DNA from 2 places in the Streptomyces sp. CNT360 genome. Region 2 is predicted to be linked to the other one. Evidence: riboswitches for the same ligand, from Rfam matches in the RefSeq annotation. Region 2 holds a riboswitch; the other holds the start of a gene.
The links. A riboswitch is a leader RNA that binds a small molecule or an ion and turns the genes downstream of it on or off. The one in region 2 is predicted to bind glycine.

Region 1 (6,931 bases), on a different contig from region 2:
GGCCGCGCGGGCCCCCTCGACGACCTCGGCCGCCCGGCCCGGGACCCGCGCGGTCACCGTGTCGAAGAAGGCTCCGTGCACGACCTCCACCCCGCCGGCCCGCAGACCGGCGGCCAGCAGCGCCGCACAGCGGTGGGTACGGCGGGCGATCGCGGCCAGCCCGTCGGGGCCGTGGTACGCGGCGTACATGCCCGCCATCACGGCGAGCAGCACCTGCGCGGTGCAGATGTTGCTGGTGGCCTTCTCACGGCGGATGTGCTGCTCGCGGGTCTGGAGGGCGAGCCGGTAGGCCTGTTCACCGTCCGCGTCCTTGGAGACACCGACCAGACGCCCCGGCAGGCTGCGGGCGAACGCGTCCCGCACCGCCATGTAACCCGCGTGCGGACCGCCGAAGCCCATCGGCACCCCGAAGCGCTGGCTGGAGCCGACCGCGATGTCCGCGCCCAGCTCTCCGGGCGAGGTCAGCAGGGTGAGGGCGAGCAGGTCGGCGGCGACGGTGACCACGGCACCCGCCTCGTGCGCCTGCTCGACGACGGCACGCGGGTCGCCGACGGCTCCGGAGGCGCCCGGGTACTGGAGCAGCACGCCGAACACACCGCGCTCGGCCACCTCCTGGGGGATGCCGTCGGACAGGTCGGCGACGACGACCTCGACCCCGGTGGGCTCCGCCCGGGTCCGCAGCACGGCGACGGTCTGCGGCAGGCAGTCGGCGTCGACCAGGAAGACGCCGCCGCCCTTCTTGCCCACCTTGCCGACCCGGCGGGAGAGCGCCATCGCCTCGGCCGCCGCGGTCGGCTCGTCCAGCAGTGAGGAGCCGGCGGTGGGCAGTCCGGTCAGGTCGCTGACGACGGTCTGGAAGTTGAGCAGCGCCTCCAGCCGGCCCTGGGAGATCTCCGGCTGGTACGGCGTGTAGGCGGTGTACCAGGCCGGGTTCTCCATCACGTTGCGGAGGATCACCGGTGGCGTGAACGTGCCGTAGTACCCCAGGCCGATCATGGAGTGGAGCACCTGGTTCCGCCGGGCCAGGGAGTGCAACTCGGCCAGCACCTCGGCCTCGCTCCGCGCCGCGGGCAGCGCCAACTCCTCGGTGCTCTTGATCACGTCGGGCACCGCTGCGGCGGTCAGCTCGTCGAGCGACCCGTAGCCGACCTGCGCGAGCATCTTGGCCTGCGCGCCCGCGTCGGGTCCGATGTGGCGGCTCTCGAAGGGGGTGCCGCCCTCCAACGCGGAGAGCGGGGTGCGGTGAGAAGTCATCTGCGGGGGCCTCCTGGTCTGTACGACCTGTGAGGGCACCTCCCACGGGTGCCCGGTCGGCCTCCCCCTCTGTCATCTCGACCTGAGAGTTTCACCGATCCGCCCCCACTTCCCGGGCGCTCGGCTTACACCGTCGGTGAGGAGGGGCTTCGGCGCTGGTCCGGGGCCCGCCCTGCTTTCCAGAGTGACCTCGTCCGTGCGGTACGTGAGCCTGAGAGATTCCGGGGAGGAGTTGCTCCTTCGGCGCCTCCGGCGCGCTCACCGGAGGGCTCTCCCGCACGGGGTCGACAGCCGATAACGAGCGTATCAGCGCCCCGTGAGCGGTAACCCGGAGTGTGTTCAAGTGGCCGACGGCCGAAAAGTACCGTTTCGTAGTGGGTACGAGCATGACCACCACGTCACGCCCCGTGGGAGGAGCCCCGTGCAGACCGACATAGATCCACGCAGCCTGATCGGGCGCAAGGCCTTCGACAGCCAGGGAGTCAAGATCGGCACCGTGGACGAGGTGTACCTGGACGACGCGACCGGCGAACCGGAGTGGGCGGCCCTGCGCACCGGACTCTTCAGCCGCGACGCGTTCGTACCGCTGGAACCCGCCCTGCTGGACGAGGCGGGTCTGCGGGTGCCCTTCGAACGGAACCTGATCAAGGGCGCCCCGGACTTCGGTGTCGGCCGCCACCTGTCACCGCAGCAGGAGCTTCAGCTGTACCGCCACTACGGGCTCGACGTTCCCGTCGCCGGCGAGACCTCGCCCCCGGACCGCGACTTCGGCCGCATCGCCGGGGCGGAGGACTGACTCCCGGGTCCCGCAACTTGCCCCGCTCCTCCCCCGGACGGCCGCTCCTCCCCCGGACGCCGTCCCGGCGCCGAGTGCTGCCCCTCCGGCGCCGACGCCCTCCCCGTCGGCGCCGAGGGTCGGCCCTCCCGAACCGGTGACGGGCCCGCCGGTACCGAAGGCCGCCCGGATCCTTGCCCGCCCACCGGACGTACTCCGGCCCCCGCCGTCGTCGAACGGCCCCCCACGACGGACCGCTCCCCCGCGCCGGGGCGGCCCCCCACGGCTGGGCCCCCCATGGCTCGACGGCCACCCTCGGCGCTGCGATCCCCCATGGCGGGACCCTCCCCAGCCGCGGAGCGGTCTTCCGTGGCAGGGCGCTCTCCCGCAGCAGGGTGCCTTGCGGCTCGGCGGCCCCCCGCAGCCGACCGCTCCACCGCCGCAGGGCCGTCCCCCCTGGCGGGGCGGCCACCCGTGATCGGCCACTCCCCCGTGACAGGGCAGTCCTCCGCGGCTCGGCGGCCCCCCGCAGCCGACCGGTCCACCGCCGCAGGGCCGTCCCCGCTGGCTCGACAGTCACCCTCGGCGCTGCGATCCCCCATGGCGGGACGCTCCCCAGCCACGGAGCGGTCTTCCGTAGTAGGGCGCTCTTCCGTAGCCGACCGCTCCCCCGCCGCAGGGCCGTCCCCGCTGGCTCGACGGCCACCCTCGACGCTGCGATCCCCCATGGCGGGACCCTCCCCAGCCGCGGAGCGGTCTTCCGTAGCCGACCGCTCCCCCGCCGCAGGGCCGTCCCCGGCGGGGCGTCCGCCCGTGATCGGCCGGTCACGGGCAGGCGGTGCGGGCCGCCGGGCCAGCGCCGTGGCGATGCGGGCGTCGAGCATGACCGGCTCGGCCGGCTCCAGTGCGGAGTCGTCGACGGAGAAGGTGCGCACTCGTCCGGGCGGCGTGTCGGGCTCCTCGAAGCGGACGGTCACCTTCCCGACACCGCTGCCCTGCACCCAGCCCCTGCCGTGCACGGCATGGCGCACGTCCCGGCCGGGGATCCACTGGCGGTCCGCCGGCACCGCGGCGCCCGGTTCCTCGACGACCGCGCTGTCGTGTTCGGTGTCCGTCTCCGCCGCATGCCGTGCTGCCGGATCACGGTCCGCCGCCTCGCTCCGCGCCGCCGCACCCGGCCGACCGTCGGCCCGCTCGGCCTCGCCCCTGGCAGCCTCCGCCCTGGCCGCCTCGGCGGCTTCGGCCCGGGCAGCTTCGGCCTGGGCGAAGAGGTCCTCCTGCGTGAAGTCGGCCAACCCGCTGACGCCCACGCCCAGCAGCCGGACCCCGGCCGTGGTGTCCACCCCGTCCAGCAGCCGCAGCGCTGCTTCCTTGACGACGCCCGGGTCGTCGGTGGGCCCGCGCAACGTCTCGGACCTGGTCAGCGTCGAGAAGTCGTAGCTGCGCACCTTGATCACCACGGTGCGGCCCGAGCGCCCGGCGCCCCGCAGCCGCGTGACACAGCGCCTCGCCAGCCGCTCCAGTTCGAGCCGGACGCGGGTGCGGTCGGTCAGGTCGACGTCGTAGGTGTCCTCGACCGAGACGGACTTCGCGTCCCGCTCCGCGACCACGGGGCGGTCGTCGACACCGTGGGCCATGGCGTGCAGGGAGGTGCCGTGCGCCTTGCCGAGCAGCCGCAGCAACTCGTCCTCGCCCGCCTCGACCGCCTCTCCGATGGTGGTGATCCCCGCCCTGCGCAGCGTCTCACCCGTGGCCGGGCCCACCCCGGGCAGCGTCCGCACCGACATCGGAGCCAGCCGCTCGCGCTCGGTGCCCGGGGTGATCAGCACCAGCCCGTCCGGTTTGGCCTGTTCCGAGGCGATCTTCGCCAGCATCTTGGAACCCGCCAGTCCCACCGAACCGCTCAGACCCGTGGCCGCCCGGATGTCCTGGCGCAACTGCTCACCGACCTGTCGCGCCCCCTCGGCGCCGCCCTGCGTCCCTGCCAGCGCTTCCCCGGCCTCCAGGTCCACGAACGCCTCGTCGAGGCTCAGCGGCTCCACCAGCGGCGAGAGGCCGTGCAGCAGTTCCATGACCACCTCGCTCACCGCCCGGTAGAGGCCGAAGCGGGTACCGAGGTAGGCGGCGTTCGGCGCCAGGCGTCTGGCCTGAGCGGTGGGCATCGCGGAGTGCACACCGAAGCGTCTGGCCTCGTACGAGGCGGTGGAGACCACACCACGCGGCCCGAGCCCGCCGACCACCACGGGTTTCTGGCGCAGGCTGGGCTTGGAGGCCTGCTCCACGGCGGCGAAGAAGGCATCCATGTCCAGGTGCAGGATGGTCGGCTCGGTCCTCACCCTCCCGATGCTGCCTCACGGCACTGACATCGCCCTCGCCCGAACCGTCCGAAGCGGGCAGCAGGGCCACCCGGCACGCTCCGGGGCACCGCCCGCGCCCCCGTCGCCGGGCCCGCTATCCGGCGCGGTTGCGCCGACGGGCCAGCTCGTCCTCGGGGTGGTCCCTGACCAGGGTCTCCCCCGTGTCGACGCGCTCGCCGTGGAGCTGGGAGAGCGCGCCCTCGACGTCCTTCCAGACAACACCGACGGCGATGCCGAAGACGCCCTGCCCGCCCTGGAGCAGATCGACGACCTCGTCGGGCGAGGAGCACTCGTAGACGGTCGCCCCGTCGCTCATGAGCGTCATACGGGCCAGATCCGTGCGCCCTCGGGAGCGCAGGTGCCGCACGGCGGCCCGGATGTTCTGCAGCGAGACCCCGGTGTCCAGCAGGCGCTTGACGATCTTGAGTACGACGATGTCGCGGAAGCCGTAGAGCCGCTGGGTGCCCGAGCCGTAGGCGGGGCGGATGCTGGGCTCCACCAGCCCGGTGCGGGCCCAGTAGTCGAGCTGGCGGTAGGTGATGCCGGCCGCCGAGCAGGCCGTCGGCCCGCGGTAGCCGACGTGCTCCGCCGAGGAGTCCGCGGCTGCGGTGGGGGCACCGTCCGGCCGGAGACCGCCGGGTGGTGCGGGGGACGGCCGCCCTGGGGAGACCTCCCGGCCAGGAGGCGGGGGCGGACCGTCGGAAAGGGACGAGTCGCCAGCCGCCGTACCTTCGCCGCCGGTGCTTGCCACGCCGACCTCCGTCCATCGCATCCCGGGTCACCCCCGGAACCTGCCCACATGAAGGTAGGCAGTCACTCCGAGTGCGTCAACGATCGCCACACTCGGCACGGCGAGTGATAATCCCCCAGAGGGTGGTTTCGCGTGTCCCCGTTCCGGGAAATGCTGGCCGGTTGCCCGTCACTGGCTGCTGGTGCCGAAGTCCTCCGGAGAGATCTGGTCGAGGAACTCGCGGAACTTCTCCACTTCGTCCTCCTGCTCGTCGGGGATCGCGATTCCCGCGTCGTCCAGCACGTCGTCACTGCCGTAGATCGGCGTACCGGTACGCAGCGCCAGCGCTATGGCGTCGGACGGTCGAGCGCTGACTTCCACACCGCTGGCGAAGACGAGCTCCGCATAGAACACGCCTTCCCGCAGATCCACGATGCGGACCGCGGTCAGCTCCTGACCCACTGCTTCCAGGACGTCCTTGAACAGGTCATGGGTGAGTGGGCGTGCGGGGGTCATGCCCTGCTGGGCGAAGGCGATCGCGGTCGCCTCCCCGGGGCCGATCCAGATGGGGAGGTAGCGGTCGCCTCCCACTTCTCGCAGGAGCACGATCGGTTGGTTGGTGGGCATTTCCACCCGGACACCCACGACGTCGAGCTCATTCACACAGCAACCCTAGGCCGTGCCGCGCCTGTTTGGGTAGTCGGGCAGCCGTCCGGCGACGGCGTCGGTGTGCTGATTCAGTCACCAGCGGTGTCGGCAGCGGCCTGCACGAAGGCCGTGTAGAGCCTCGCGGAGAGCGCCGCGAGCTCCTCGGCCGTGCCCGCGGCGTCCTTCCGGATCCGGGCGTCCGGATGCCGCCGCAGGGGTGCCACACGCTGCTCGGCGAGGGCCCGCTGCCCCTCCGCGCAGATCTTCAGCGCCCGCAGGTGACGCGCCTCCAGCCCGTGCCGGCCCAGCCGGGCGACCACGTGCGCCACCGTGACCTCGGCCTGCCCGTACGTACCGTCCTCGTCGGCGCCGAGCAGCCCGTACTCCTCCCAGGCGGCCAGCTCCTCCGCTGCCGCTCCGGTGGCCTCCAACAGCTCCTCGCGGCTCATCCGCACCGCCGGAAGCGCAGCTGCCCCAGCCGGCGCCGCAGAGCCCTCGCCCGGCACCGGGAGCCCCTCCGCGGAGGCCGGAGCCCCGGGAAAGGGCACATCCGGCCCGACGCCTTCGAGCTGCTCCCTGATCACCTTGAGCGGCAGATAGTGGTCCCGCTGCATCCGCAGGATGCAGCTGAGCCGCTCGACGTCCTCGGCACCGAACCTGCGGTACCCCGACGGGGAGCGCGCCGGCTCCACCAGCCCCTCCGCCTCCAGAAAACGGATCTTGGAGACGGTGACCTCGGGGAACTCGGCACGGAGGGCCTGGAGGACGGCACCGATGCTCATCGGCCCGTTCTCCTGGTCCACGGCCCCGGCGGCGGTGCCCACCGGGGCACCGCCGGACGGTGTGTGCAGCATGAGCCTCCCTGCGGGATCTCAGACGGTACGCGGGCTCCCGTAGAAGACCAGCCGGTACTTGCCGATCTGTACCTCGTCGCCGCTCGCCAGCGGCACCCCCGACTCCATCCGCTCACGGTTGACGTAGGTGCCGTTCAGGCTGCCGACGTCGGAGACGGTGAAGACGCCGTCGGGGCCGCGCCGGAACTCCACGTGACGACGCGAGACCGTCACGTCGTCGAGGAAGATGTCGCTCTCCGGGTGGCGACCGGCGGTGGTCAGCTCGCCGTCGAGCAGGAAGCGGCTGCCCGAGTTCGGGCCGCGCCGCACCACC
Region 2 (6,931 bases):
AGTGGTGGGCGTAGTGCAGGACGGCCGGGATGATGCCGGCCGCACCGTTGGTCGGCGCGGTCACCACGCGGCCGCCCGCGGCGTTCTCCTCGTTGACGGCCATCGCGTAGAGGGTCGTCCACTCCGTGGCGTGCGCCTCCGTCTGGCCCTCGGCGCGCAGTTGCCGGGCGGAGGTGGCGGCCCGGCGGCGGACCTTCAGCCCGCCGGGAAGGATGCCCTCCTGGTTGAGGCCGCGGGCCACGCACTCCCGCATCACCTGCCAGATTTCCAGCAGACCGGCCCGGATCTCCTCCTCGGTCCGCCAGGCCTTCTCGTTCTCCAGCATCAGCCGGGAGACCGACAGCCCCGTCTCGCGGGTGAGCCGCAGCAGGTCGTCGCCGGTGCGGAAGGGGTGGCGCAGGACGGTGTCGTCCAGTTTGATGCGGTCCTCACCGACGGCGTCCTCGTCGACGACGAACCCGCCGCCGACCGAGTAGTACGTCTTCTCCAGCAGCGGTGCGCCGGTCTCGTCGTAGGCGAAGAGGGTCATGCCGTTGGCGTGGTACGGCAGGGAGCGCCGCCGGTGCAGGATCAGTTGGCTGCGCTCGTCGAAGGCGATCTCGTGCGCGTCCCCTATCTCCGCGGCGAGCAGCCGCAGCCTGCCCTGTTCGCGGATGCGGGCCACCCTCGCGTCGGCGTTCTCGACGTCGACGGTGCGGGGGGACTCGCCCTCCAGACCCAGCAGGACGGCCTTGGGGGTGCCGTGCCCGTGGCCGGTCGCACCCAGGGAGCCGAACAGTTCGGCGCGGACGGACGTGGTGTGTGCCAGCGCGCCCTCGTTCTTCAGCCGCCGCACGAACATGCGCGCCGCGCGCATCGGGCCCACGGTGTGGGAGCTCGACGGGCCGATGCCGATGGAGAAGAGGTCGAAGACCGAGATTGCCATGGTGTGGCTCTCCTTGCCCTGGTGGGGCGAGTGGGATTGCTGGTGTGCGGTCCGGGGCGCGGGCCCCGGATTCCGCTCCGGGTTCCGCCGGAACCGTGCCCGAGGCCACCGGGTCCTCTCGTCCGGATGCGGATCCCGAACGCCGGGACTCCGCTTACGGATCCGGACCCGGCTCCCGGGACTCCGATCCCGGACCCGGTCCCTGGTCTGGTTTCCGGACCCGGCTTCCCTGGAGGCTCGGCCCCCGGGTCCCGGTCCTCGGAAGCGGCTTCCCGGGAACGCGGCCCCGGACCCGGCCGCCGGAACCGATTCCTGGACCCGGTCCCTGGATCCGGTCCCCGGACCCGGTCCCTGGATCCGGTCCCCGGACCCGGTCCCCGGACCCGGTCCCTGGACCCGGCCCCCGGGCCCGCCTGTGAGGGACTTGGCCGCCCCGGGCCCCCTGGCCCGGAGCCCCGGAGCCCCAGGTTCCGGCCCCGGTACCGGCTCCCCGGAAGACCTGGCCCCGGGAACCGGCTGCCCGAAGACCCGGTCCCCCGACCCGGCCCCCGGTCCCCCGGGCCCCGGTCACCGAAGCGACCGGGGCCCGGGGACCGGGGGCCGAGCGGGGCGGACCACCGAGCGGCCTGCGCCCGAAGGTGCCCCGGGCGCCTACTTGTCCAGTGTGGGGTACAGCGGGTGCTTCTGGGCGAGCGCGCCGACCCGCGCGGCCAGCGCCTTGCCCTTGGCGTCGTCGAAGCCGGGCAGCAGCGCCTCGGCGATGATGTCGGCGACCTCGGCGAAGTCCTCCTCGGTGAAGCCGCGGGTCGCCAGCGCGGGCGTCCCGATGCGCAGCCCGGAGGTCACCATCGGCGGCCGCGGGTCGTTGGGTACGGCGTTGCGGTTGACGGTGATGCCGATGTCGTGCAGCCGGTCCTCGGCCTGCTGCCCGTCCAGCTCGCTGTTGCGCAGGTCGACCAGGACGAGGTGCACGTCGGTGCCGCCGGACAGCACCGAGACGCCCGCGTCGACCGTGTCCTGCCGCAGCAGGCGCTCGGCGAGGAGGCGCGCGCCGGCCAGAGTGCGCTGCTGACGCTCCTTGAAGTCGTCGCTGGCGGCGATCTTGAAGGAGACGGCCTTGGCGGCGATCACGTGCTCCAGGGGGCCGCCCTGCTGCCCGGGGAAGACCGCCGAGTTGATCTTCTTGGCGTGTTCCTTCTTCGAGAGGATCACGCCACCGCGCGGGCCGCCGAGGGTCTTGTGGGTGGTGGTGGTCACCACGTCCGCGTACGGCACCGGGCTCGGGTGCAGCCCGGCGGCGACCAGCCCGGCGAAGTGCGCCATGTCCACCATCAGCAGCGCGCCGACCTCGTCCGCGACGCGGCGGAACGCGGCGAAGTCGAGCTGCCGCGGGTAGGCGGACCAGCCCGCGACGATGAGCTTGGGGCGGTGCTCCTTGGCCAGCCGCTCGACCTCGTCCATGTCGACGCGGCCGGTGGCCTCGTCGACCTTGTAGGCGACGACGTCGTAGAGCTTGCCGGAGAAGTTGATCTTCATGCCGTGGGTGAGGTGCCCGCCGTGCGCGAGGTCCAGACCCATGATGGTGTCGCCCGGCTTGAGCAGCGCGAACATCGCCGCCGCGTTGGCCTGGGCGCCCGAGTGCGGCTGCACGTTGGCGGCCTCGGCGCCGAACAGCGCCTTGACCCGGTCCCGGGCCAGGTCCTCGACGACGTCGACGTACTCGCAGCCGCCGTAGTAGCGGCGGCCCGGGTAGCCCTCGGCGTACTTGTTGGTGAGCACCGAACCCTGCGCCTCCATGGAGGCGACCGGAGCGAAGTTCTCCGAGGCGATCATCTCAAGGGTGGACTGCTGACGGTGGAGTTCGGCGTCGACAGCGGCGGCGACGTCGGGGTCGACCTCGTGGAGGGAGCCGTTCAGAAGCGACATGGAAACAACCATTCCTGGGAAATGGGCGGGGCGGGCAAGCTGCCCGGGACGACCGGCGGACCGGCCGGCCCGTAGCCGGGCCTGGGCGGCTCAGGCGCCCGAGGCGAAGGCCGCGTACTCGTCGGCCGAGAGCAGGTCGTCCGGAACCTCGGAGACCTTCACCTTGAACAGCCAGCCGCCCTGGTAGGGGGCGGAGTTCACCAGCGCCGGGTCGTCGACGACGTCCTCGTTGATCTCGGTGATCTCCCCGGAGGCGGGGGAGTAGAGGTCGCTGACGGACTTGGTGGACTCCAGCTCGCCGCAGGTCTCACCCGCGGTGACGGTGTCCCCGACCTCGGGGAGCTGGACGAAGACGACGTCGCCGAGCGCACTCGCGGCGTGCTCGGTGATGCCGACCGTCGCGACGCCGTCCTCGGCGTCGGACAGCCACTCGTGCTCCTTGCTGTAGCGGAGCTGCTCGGGGTTGCTCATGGGTCGATTCTCCCGGATGCGGTAGGTGCGGTGGAAGCAGGTCTTGGCTGGTGGACGGGGCCGCCGGGCGTGCGGGCGACGTCAGTCGCGCTTGTAGAAGGGCAGCGCCACGACCTCGTACGGCTCGTGGGAGCCGCGGATGTCGACGGCGACGCCCTCCGTGCCGGGGGGCGCGTACGCCGTGTCCACGTACGCCATCGCGATCGGCTTGCCCAGCGTCGGCGACGGGGCGCCCGAGGTGACCTCGCCCACCACCGCACCGTCCGCGGCGACCACCGGATAGCCCGCACGCGGCACGCGCCGTCCCTGCGCGATCAGTCCGACCAGCTTGCGCGGCGGCGCGGTCTCGGCCCGCTCCTTGGCGGCGGCCAGCGCCTCCCGGCCCACGAAACGGCCCTCGTTCGTGGTCTTCTCGAACTTGACGATCCTGCCCAGGCCCGCGTCGAACGGTGTCAGCGACGTCGACAGCTCGTGCCCGTACAGCGGCATGCCCGCCTCCAGGCGGAGCGTGTCGCGGCAGCTCAGCCCGCACGGCACCAGTCCCGCGTCCTGACCGGAGGCGGTCAGCGCCTCCCACACCGCGACGGCGTCCTCGGTGGCCACGAACAGCTCGAAACCGTCCTCGCCGGTGTACCCCGTACGGGCGATGAGCGCCGGCTTGCCCGCCACGATGTCGCGCTCGCCCGCGTAGTAGCGCAGCCCGTCGACGTCGAAGCCGGTCTGCTGCTTGAGGATGCCCGCGGCGGCCGGGCCCTGCACCGCGATCAGGGCGTACTTGTCGCGGTCGTCCCGCACCTCGGCGCCGAACCCGTCCTGCCGCTCGCGCAGCGCGTCCAGGACGGTCTGCGCGTTGGCCGCGTTGGCGACGACCAGGTACTCCTGGTCGTCGAGCCGGTAGACGATGAGGTCGTCGAGGATGCCGCCCTGCTCGTCGCAGATCATCGTGTACCGCGCGCGGCCCACGGCCAGCTTGGACAGGTTGCCGACCAGCGCGTGGTCCAGCAGCGCGGCCGCCTGCGGCCCGGTCAGGGTGATCTCGCCCATGTGGGAGAGGTCGAAGAGGCCGGCGGCGGAGCGCACGGCCAGATGCTCCTCGCGCTCGCTGCCGTAGCGCAGCGGCATGTCCCAGCCGGCGAAGTCGGTCATGGTGGCGCCCAGCGCGCGGTGGGTGGCGTCCAAAGCGGTCTTGCGGGCGGCCGACGGCTCGCTCATTCAGGCTCCCAGGTACCGGAAAGGGGTGTGACGCGGATGTCCTCCCCATCTGTCATCGGAACCTGAGAGGTTCGCCGACAGCCCCGACGCGGCGGAGTGCGGCTTGCACCTTGGGTGGGACCGCCGGCCCGCGCCGTGGCGGAGGACCGGGGGTCCGCTTTTCAGATCTGCCTCGCCCGCACGGTAACGGGGCCTGAGAGATTCAAGGGAGGATCTTGCTCCTTCGGCGCCCTGGCGTGCGGGTGCGCGGATCCGTGACGGTTTCGCGCGCTGCTCGCCGGGGACTCTCCCGCGCGGGTTCGAACGGCCGGTATGCAGTTGGCCCGCACATCATCGCACGGGTGAGCGGGCCGTGGCTGCCCCTGAGCGGGGTCGATCGCCTTGAATCGCATTACCGTTTCTTTACACTTGGCGGGGATGAGGCGGCGTACATGCCGCCCTCGGGAGGGGGAGACCAGTGGGCAGCCTGTGCGGTGCTGAGACGACACCGACGCGCGCCGGGGCACGGCGGACGGACCCGCCCCCGAGAGGCCGCACCCCCCAGGACGGGCAGGCCCGGCCGGACCCGGCCACGCACGCCGTGCTCCGCCACGATCTGCGCGGCAGCACCGCCCCGCGCACGCTGCGGTACCGCGCGGGGGACGTGGTCGTGGTCTCCGGGCTGCCCGGCGGGGGGAAGTCCACCCTCATGCGAAGGGCCGTGCACCCGGGCGTGGTCCGCGTCGACTCCCAGGACACCCGCGAACGCTGGGAGCGCCGGCTCCCGGACCGGCTGCCCTACGGCTTCTACCGGCCCCTGGTGCGGTTGGCCCACTACGCAGGGCTGCGCGCCGCGCTGGCCTCCGGTGACTCCGTGGTCGTCCACGACTGCGGCACGCAGAGCTGGGTGCGCCGTTGGCTCGCCCGGGACGCGGCGCGGCGCGGGCGCGCTCTCCATCTGGTGCTGCTCGACGTCTCGGCGCAGGATGCGCTGGACGGGCAGGCCGCCCGCGGCCGTGGCGTGACGGGGTACGCCTTCCGCCGCCATCTGCGGGCGGTACGCAGGCTGCGCACCGCCGCCGAGGCGGGACGGCTGCCGCGTGGCTGCGCCTCGGCCGTCCTGCTGGACCGCGGCGCGGCGGGAGCGTTGCGCTCCTTCTCCTTCGCGCCGCTGCCCGCTCCCGTGCCGATGTCCGTGACCGCCCACATCCGTCCGGTACCGAAGCCCAGCCCCGACCCGGGCCCCCGTCCGAGCCCCGCCCCCGAACCGGCCTGAGCTCCCGGAGCCCGCGCCGGCCGGTACCGGACGGTGACGCCCGCGGGCCCGCCGCCCCCGGGAAAGGGGTGGCGGGCCCGCGGACGGGGACATGCCGGTTGTCAGAGGGTGCCGGTGCGGCGGTCGCCGCTCACCGGCCCTGTTCGGGGGTGGTGGGCTTCTGCGCCGGCCCCTGCGGGAGCTGCATCTGCTGCGGAGCCGCCTGCTCCTTGCCGGTGGGGGCACCGGGCTTGCCCGGTGCCTGCGGCGCGGCCTGGTCAGCGGGCTTGCCGGGCTTGCTGGGCTTGCTGGGCTTCGTCTGCTCGGTGGCCTGACCGGGCCTGCCCGGCTCGGCCGCGTTCCCGGGCTGCTCGGGCAGGCCCGGCTTCGCGGTGTCCGGCTTGCCGGACTCGCCGGGCGTCTCGTCCTTCAGCGGTGACTGCTCCTGCGGTGACTGCTCCTGCGGCGACTGCGGGCGGACGGGCTTGTCCTGGTCGGAGGGCTTGTGCTGCGGCTGGGTGGGCTTGCCCGTGGCCGCTCCCTGGTCCTGGGTCCCCGGGTCCTCGGACGGCCCGGGCTTGGCCTGGGTCCCCGCCGTGTGCCCCGGGGAGTGGTCGGCGGGCGCGGCGGACGCGGCGCCCGCCGCGCCGATGGCGAGCGAGCCGGCCAGCGAGACGGTGACGGCCGCGGCGGTGATCCTGTTCACGCGCATGTGCTTTTCCTCCAGTCGGCGTGCCGATCGGCACGTAGTGGGACGTACACCACTCTTCGACCCTTCCGCACGGTCCGCAACCGGAGCGTCGCCGTACGTGTTCACGTGGGGGTGGCGTACGGGTGCGCACGACGGCGCCGTACGCGCGCATGTGACGGTGATGTGGGGGCCCGGGACCGGCCCGTCGGGTGGTAGCGGGGCCGTGGATAGGCTGGTGCGCATGACAGTTCCCTCGCAGCCCCAGCAGCCGCAGCCGCAGCACTTCGGGCCCGGTCACGGGGGCGGCTGGCCCGGCAACGAGCTGGAGGAGGCGCTGGCCGCCTCGGTCCGGGTCCCCCATGCGGGGGCGCGGCTGCTGGAGGTGCTGGGCCGCAGCAGCGTGTGGGTACCGCTGCCGGAGGGCGGCAGCCGGGAGAGCCGGGAACTGGACCTGCCCACCATCGAGCTGGGA

Region 1: linked by a shared signal. The riboswitch ahead of gcvP (aminomethyl-transferring glycine dehydrogenase) and the one ahead of gcvT (glycine cleavage system aminomethyltransferase GcvT) in region 2 are both predicted to bind glycine.

What each region holds. Positions count from the first base shown of each region.
Region 1 covers NZ_AUKO01000032.1:83,601-90,531, forward strand. The annotation lists gene gcvP (aminomethyl-transferring glycine dehydrogenase) at 1-1,254, opposite strand, end outside; glycine riboswitch at 1,444-1,541, opposite strand; gene H297_RS0123850 (PRC-barrel domain-containing protein) at 1,676-2,050, shown strand; partial or broken gene H297_RS38070 (DNA polymerase IV) at 2,803-4,365, opposite strand; gene H297_RS0123860 (MerR family transcriptional regulator) at 4,481-5,137, opposite strand; gene H297_RS0123865 (bifunctional nuclease family protein) at 5,306-5,779, opposite strand; gene ftsR (transcriptional regulator FtsR) at 5,854-6,618, opposite strand; gene H297_RS42040 (FHA domain-containing protein) at 6,637-6,931, opposite strand, start outside.
Region 2 covers NZ_AUKO01000001.1:199,074-206,004, reverse strand. The annotation lists gene H297_RS0100865 (L-serine ammonia-lyase) at 1-925, opposite strand, end outside; gene H297_RS0100860 (serine hydroxymethyltransferase) at 1,577-2,851, opposite strand; gene gcvH (glycine cleavage system protein GcvH) at 2,942-3,322, opposite strand; gene gcvT (glycine cleavage system aminomethyltransferase GcvT) at 3,404-4,534, opposite strand; glycine riboswitch at 4,706-4,836, opposite strand; gene H297_RS33740 (AAA family ATPase) at 5,115-5,789, shown strand; gene H297_RS0100840 (hypothetical protein) at 5,920-6,480, opposite strand; gene H297_RS0100835 (enhanced serine sensitivity protein SseB) at 6,701-6,931, shown strand, end outside.